DNA from 2 places in the Aeromonas sp. 25-248 genome. Region 1 is predicted to be linked to the other one. Evidence: riboswitches for the same ligand, from Rfam matches in the RefSeq annotation. Region 1 holds a riboswitch; the other holds the start of a gene.
What was found. Region 1 has a riboswitch for thiamine pyrophosphate ahead of thiC (phosphomethylpyrimidine synthase ThiC). Riboswitches for the same ligand answer to the same signal wherever they lie in the genome.
Positions count from the first base shown of each region.

Region 2: another riboswitch for thiamine pyrophosphate. It lies ahead of thiB (thiamine ABC transporter substrate binding subunit); the one in region 1 lies ahead of thiC (phosphomethylpyrimidine synthase ThiC).

Region 1 is NZ_JBRKTB010000006.1:155,074-158,442, reverse strand. It holds gene ACVDHI_RS11245 (response regulator transcription factor) at 1-88, opposite strand, end outside; gene ACVDHI_RS11240 (hypothetical protein) at 179-607, shown strand; gene ACVDHI_RS11235 (hypothetical protein) at 686-1,174, shown strand; TPP riboswitch at 1,237-1,350, shown strand; gene thiC (phosphomethylpyrimidine synthase ThiC) at 1,608-3,369, shown strand, end outside.
Region 2 is NZ_JBRKTB010000011.1:7,414-10,782, forward strand. It holds gene thiP (thiamine/thiamine pyrophosphate ABC transporter permease) at 1-762, opposite strand, end outside; gene thiB (thiamine ABC transporter substrate binding subunit) at 738-1,718, opposite strand; TPP riboswitch at 1,802-1,892, opposite strand; gene ACVDHI_RS15035 (PilZ domain-containing protein) at 1,984-2,274, shown strand; gene ACVDHI_RS15040 (hypothetical protein) at 2,326-3,255, opposite strand; gene leuD (3-isopropylmalate dehydratase small subunit) at 3,368-3,369, opposite strand, start outside.

The sequences.
Region 1 (3,369 bases):
CGCAATCCACCCTGTGCCCGGCCAGCGCCAGATAGTCCATGATGGTCTCCGCCACCTGGGGACTGTCTTCCACCACCAGTATTTTCATGCTCTGATCTCCTGGTCTGTGCCGATATTTCACGGCCATTTCACACCGGATGGGTCATCCTGTGTGCCAGTGTAACCCCGAGGATCCCCGATGAAGAAGTCTCTCTGCGCCTTCTGGTTATTGATTCTATTGCCTTTTGGTCTGGTGCAGGCGGCCGAGTTCAAGCTCACGGGCCGCACCACCTGGCAGCTTGGCCAGTTGATGGTCAACGGCATTCCCTTCGTGATCGATGAGCGCACCCGCTTCAAGGATGGCTTGGATGAGGACGATCTCGGCGGGACCTGGGTCGATCTGGAAGGGGTCGTGCAGGAGACGGCGGCAGGGGCGCAGCGGCTCGTTCGCGAGGTGGAGGCGCTGGAAGAGGAGGACGAGATGGAACTGGAAGGGCCGGTGGAAGGGGGACGGATCTGGGGTTATGTCACCTCGGATGGGAGCCTCTCCCCGTTTGAGGGACGCTGGCTGGAGCTGGAGTGCAAGTTTGACGGCATGCGCCTGAGCCAGTGCCGGGAGGATGACTGACCGGTCAGGGCGGACCGGGAAAAATTGCTCGTCCGGGGCCATAGTTAAACCTCACCCCGTGACCCCGGACCGTCTGCCATGACCCGAACCGCACTCTGCCTGCTGCTGTTGCCCTTCTGCACCCTTGCCGACGACGCCGAGCTCTGGCTGGTGGAGCTGGAGCACAACGACGGGGTGCGCCTGCAATTCCAGGGGGCTGAGTTGGAGCTCGGCAGTGCCGAACTGCACGGCGTGGCGCTGCCGGACGGGCTCGTGCCCGGCATGCACCTCGCGATCCAGAGCCGCTACGGCGTCGCCGAGACGATCCGGGTGCTCGACGGGGCGCCGGATCCGGCGCTCGGGGCCAGCTGGCGGCGGGCGGAGGATCGACTGCTCACCCATAATCAGCAGGCATTGCTGCTACAGGATCTCGGCGTGCTGGTGTTTGATGCTGACACTCGCTGGATCAACGGCAGCGCCGCCGATCTGCAACCGGGTCGCCGCCTGGTGCTGAGCCGGGATGAAGAGGGCCGCCTCACCGACATCCTCATTCCTGACCCCGAGGATCCCCTCGACGCCGAAGAGTGAGACCTCTCTCCCTTTCCCCTTGTTAATGGCTTGTACTTTAAATTTCCCCACTTATACTGGCGCACATCTTGTCGGAGTGCTGACCGTCGAACGACGCTAAGCTGAGACCGTTAATTCGGGATCCGTGGAACCTGATCAGGTTAAGACCTGCGAAGGGAAACAAGGGTAACTTGCGGGTTACCGCGCCGGGGAAGGCACACCTTTCCGCCAGCTGGAGGCAGACCGCCTCTGGCTGGCACAGGCGCACAGGGGGAGGTTGTCCCGCCGGGCCGTCAGGCCTGCGGATCTGCCACACAGGGCAGAGGGACGGCAGAGCAGGGAAGATCCATGCCCGACTCACTCCCCCGAGCACACCCCGCCGCAAGTTCATCTTCTCCTCGAACTCCAGACAAGCAAACACCCATAACTTCAACCAGTTAATGTGAGTTTTGCTATGTCTACCAATGTTTCTGATACCGCCAAATCCAGCCGCCGCGAGCAGCGCTCCAGCGCCCAGACCTTTATCGACAACCTCAAGGGGATGGCTCACCCCAACTCCCGCCGCATCTTTATCCAGGGTTCTCGCCCTGACATCCGGGTGCCTTTGCGGGAAATCCAGCTGGCCGACACCTTCGTCGGCGGCACCAAGGACGCTCCCCAGTTCGAGCCCAACGAGCCGGTGCCGGTTTACGATACCTCGGGCCCTTATGGGGAAGAGGCCGCCCCCATCGACGTGCGCCGCGGTCTGCCGCGCCTGCGGGAGAATTGGGTGCTGGAGCGTGCTGACACCGACGCGCTGGACGGGCTGAGCTCCACCTTCACTCAGGAGCGGCTGGCGGACGAGGGGCTGGATCACCTGCGTTTCGAACATTTGCCGAGCGCCCGCCGTGCCAAGCCGGGCCGCCGGGTCACCCAGCTGCACTATGCCCGCCAAGGCATCGTCACCCCCGAGATGGAATTTATCGCCATCCGCGAGAACATGGGCCGCGAGCGGGTGCGCTCCGAGCTCCTGCGCACCCAGCACCCGGGTCAGGGCTTTGGCGCCAGACTGCCCCAGAACATCACTCCCGAGTTCGTGCGCGATGAGGTGGCCGCCGGTCGCGCCATCATCCCCAGCAACATCAACCACCCGGAAGCGGAGCCCATGATCATCGGCCGCAACTTCCTGGTGAAGATCAACGCCAACATCGGCAACTCGGCGGTCACTTCCAGCATCGAAGAGGAAGTGGAGAAGCTGGTCTGGTCCACCCGCTGGGGCGCCGACACCGTGATGGATCTCTCCACCGGCCGCTACATCCACGAGACCCGCGAGTGGATCCTGCGCAACAGCCCGGTGCCCATCGGTACCGTGCCCATCTATCAGGCGCTGGAGAAGACCAATGGCATCGCCGAAGACCTCACCTGGGAGCTGTTCCGCGACACCCTGCTGGAGCAGGCCGAGCAGGGGGTGGACTACTTCACCATCCACGCCGGCGTCTTGCTGCGCTTCGTGCCCATGACCGCCAAGCGCCTCACCGGCATCGTGTCGCGCGGTGGCAGCATCATGGCCAAGTGGTGCCTGTCGCACCACAAGGAGAACTTCCTCTACGAGCACTTCCGCGAGATCTGCGAGATCTGCGCCACCTACGACGTCAGTCTGTCGCTGGGGGACGGTCTGCGTCCGGGCTCCGTCTACGACGCCAACGACGAGGCCCAGTTCGCCGAGCTGCGCACCCTGGGCGAGCTCACCAAAATTGCCTGGGAATACGACGTGCAGGTGATGATCGAGGGCCCCGGCCACGTGCCCATGCACATGATCGAGCGCAACATGACCGAGCAGCTGGAGCACTGCCACGAGGCGCCCTTCTATACCCTGGGCCCGCTCACCACCGACATTGCACCGGGGTACGATCACTTCACCTCCGGCATCGGCGCCGCGCTCATCGGCTGGTACGGCTGCGCCATGCTCTGCTACGTGACCCCCAAGGAACACCTGGGTCTGCCCAACAAGGAGGATGTGAAGCAGGGGCTCATCACCTACAAGATCGCCGCCCACGCCGCCGATCTGGCCAAGGGTCACCCGGGCGCCCAGATCCGCGACAACGCCATGTCCAAGGCGCGCTTCGAGTTCCGCTGGGAGGATCAGTTCAACCTGGCCCTGGATCCCGACACCGCCCGCGCCTACCACGACGAGACCCTGCCCCAGGAGTCCGGCAAGGTGGCCCACTTCTGCTCCA
Region 2 (3,369 bases), on a different contig from region 1:
TTGCACCAGGGCGAGCCCGCCAGCGGTGGCGAGATCGAAGTCAAAGCGCAGCGCCTGGTAGACAGCCACCTCCAGTGTGGTGGACTTGGGGCCGCCCCCGAGCGCCAGCACTGTGGTGAAGCTGGTGAAGCAGAGCATGAAGATGAGGCTGGCGAGCCCCGGCAAGATGCTGCGGATGAGCGGCCACTCCAGCAGCCGGAAGATGTGGGAGGAGCGCATGCCGAGCTGGCTGGCGAGGCGCCAGGAGGACTCGGGGATGCTCTCTATGCTCTGCAGGATGAGGCGGGCGGCCAGCGGCATGTTGAAGAAGACATGGGCCAGCAGGATGCCGAACAGGCCGTAGAGATAGTTGCCGGGATCCAGGCCCAGGCCGTGCAGCAGTTGCGGCAGCCAGCCCTGACGACCGTGCACCGCCACCATGCCGAAGATGGCGATGATGACCGGCAACACCAGGGAGAGACCGAACAGCTTGAGCAGCAGGCGGCGTCCGGTGAAACGGCGTCGCGCCAGGGCTCTGGCCACCGGGATGGCAAGCCCCAGGCTCAGCAGGGTGGAGAGCAGTGCCTGCCAGAGGCTGAAACCCAGCACGTGGCGCAGGTAGGGATCGCCTAGCAGGGCGCGGGGGGAGAGGGCCCCCGCCTGCCACAACAGGGCGACCAGCGGCCCAATGGAGAGCAGCAGGATGACCAGGGTGGCTGCACTGCCGGGCAGCCACCAGAGGGTGCGACGACCTGAACTCACTGGGTGACGGCTTGCAGCCATTCGCGGATCCACCCCTTGCGGTTGGCGGCTACCTCGTCAGAGCTGAAGGTGAGTGGCTTAGCTACGGTGATCATCTGTTCGAACCCCTTGGGCAGCGCCACGTTTGTCACCGGATACATCCAGTTGCCGCCGGGGATCTCGTTCTGGAAGGCGGGGCTCACCATGAATTGCAGGAACTGGTCAGCCAGTTTGCCCTGTGTGGCGCCCTTGAGCTTGGCTGCTACTTCCACCTGGCGGTAGTGACCCTCCTCGAACGCGGCCGCCCGGTACTGGGGTTTGCTCTCGGCAATCAGGTGATAGGCGGGGGAGGTGGTGTAGGAGAGCACCATGTCCGCCTCGCCGTCGAGGAACATGCCGTAGGCCTCTGACCACCCCTTGGTGACGGTGACCGTCTTTTTGGCCAGTTGCGCCCAGGCGGTCGGTGCCTCATCCCCGTAGACCGACTTCATCCAGAGCATCAGCCCCTGACCCGGGGTGGAGGTGCGGGGATCCTGATAGATCACCTTGATATCGGGGCGAGCCACCAGCTCCTTCAGGCTCTTGGGGGGCTGCTTGAGCTTGTTGCTGTCATAGACGAAGGCGAAGTAGCCGTAGTCATAGGGGACAAAGGTGTCGTCTTGCCAGCCACCCGGTACCTTGAGGCCATCGAGCCTGGTGGAATGAGGGGCGAACAGGCCGCTCTGTTTGGCCTCGCTGATGAGGGCATCGTCCAGCCCCAGCACCATGTCGGCCTTGCTGTGCTGGCCTTCCAGCCGCAGCCGGTTGAGGATGGCGACGCCATCCTCGAGGGGCACCAGATTGAGGGTGCAGCCGCACTCCTTCTCGAAGGCCTGCTTGATCTTGGGGCCCGGCCCCCATTCGGCGGCGAAGGAGCCGTAGGTGTAGACGGTGAGGGTGTCGGCGGCAAACGCCTGGGCAGAGAGCAGGCTGGTGGCGATCAGCAGCAGGGTCTTCATCAATGGCACTCCTGTGGGTGTCGGGGTGCTCATCAATGGCACCTCGCGTGTGGTGAGCGCCGGCGGATGAGGGCACAAAAAACGCGCGCCATGCCTCAAATTCCTCCGCCAGCATTATCTGGATCAGGTTCACGGGTATAATCTCAGCGGTAAACCGCACCCCGTTTGAGTAACGCATCGCATTGTATTGGCGTTCCTGGGGGGAGGCCAGCACTATGTTTCACGGGCCGCATCGTGCGAGCCACCACCAAGGAGGAAGTCCCCAGTGATCACCAGCACCAAGGAAAGACGTGCCTTCCAGCGCATGGTCATCAATGCCCCCGTCACCCTGTTCCAGCATCAGCAGGTGCTGGAGGGGATCTGCCGGGATCTCAGCGCCAACGGCATGGGCGTCGAGGTGAACAAGCACGCGTTCGATCTGGCCCAGCCCATCCGGGTGAGCCTGGCGACCAGCAGCAATCTTCTGCCTCCCTTCGAGGCCCAGGCTCGCATCGTGCGGGTGCTGGAGGAAGAAGACGGTCTCCTGCTGGCGCTGGAGTTTCTCTCCCTCACCTGAGACCCGGGCGCCCGTCCTCCTCGAGACAGGCCAGCCATGGGCTGGCCTGTCTCATTTCCCCTCATCCTGCACCGGTTGCACGCTCAACTGGCCGCTGTCGACCAGCGTCTTGCTGGTGGGCGCGAGCTGGCCCATGGGCAGCTGGGCCGGGCCGGTCGGCTCCATCAGGAGGTAGGTCTCCCCCGCCCGGCTCAAGGTGGCCTCCCCCGGTTTGGCTGGCAGGGCCACCCCCAGCAGGGCATGTCCCGGCACGAACACCATGGCCTGCTTGAGATCGGGATACCCCTGGGCCAGCAGGGCGGCCATCAGGGTCACCTTGCTGTCGCAATCCCCCCGGTTCTGCTCCAGCACCTGGCGCGGGCTCAGAAACCCCTTGCCAGAGCGGCCCGACTGGCTGTCGAGCAGTTGATAGGGGATGGCCTGGATGAAGTCGAGCATGTGGGCCACCGTCTTCTGGCGCGCCTCGGTCTCGGTGGCCCCTTCCTGCTTGAGCTGCTCCATCAACGGGGCCAGTTCGTCCCGGCTCTCCAGGGCGATGCGCACATGATCCTGCTTGATGGCGGGAGCGCCGTCGGGGGCAGTGAAGGGCTGGAAGTAGTGCTGCGTGAGCCAGGCGGCCTCCAGTTTGGCCTGCTCGGGCTTGACCCATTGGGAGGCTTCCCGCGCCTTGTCGGCGTTGCGGCTCTTGATGCTGAGGCTCATGGCGGGGCGAACGAGGGAGAACTGCACCTCGGGGAACGCCAGGGGGGCCTGTTGCAGCAAGCTTTGCAGTACGTCTTCCTGCATCCTGGCCGGACGGTAAGCGATGAGAGGGGGCAGCTTGCCCGCCTCCAGCCGGTAGCTGAGCTGCTGCGCCTTGCCCTCTTTGTCCTGCCAGCCGACGTTGAGCTGACCGCCACTGTTGGTGAAAGAGGTCTGCCCGCCCAGGGCCGGGAGGCTGAGCAGCAGGCAGAGCAATGAAAGGGCGCCCCTTGCGGACATAGGTGTCTCCTGTCGGACATGCAGAGGTGGCGGGTTTTGTACAGCGACCCGACAATAAAACAGGGAGCCTCGGCTCCCTGTTGATTCTACTCGCTTTCTTGTCGCAGGCTCGTC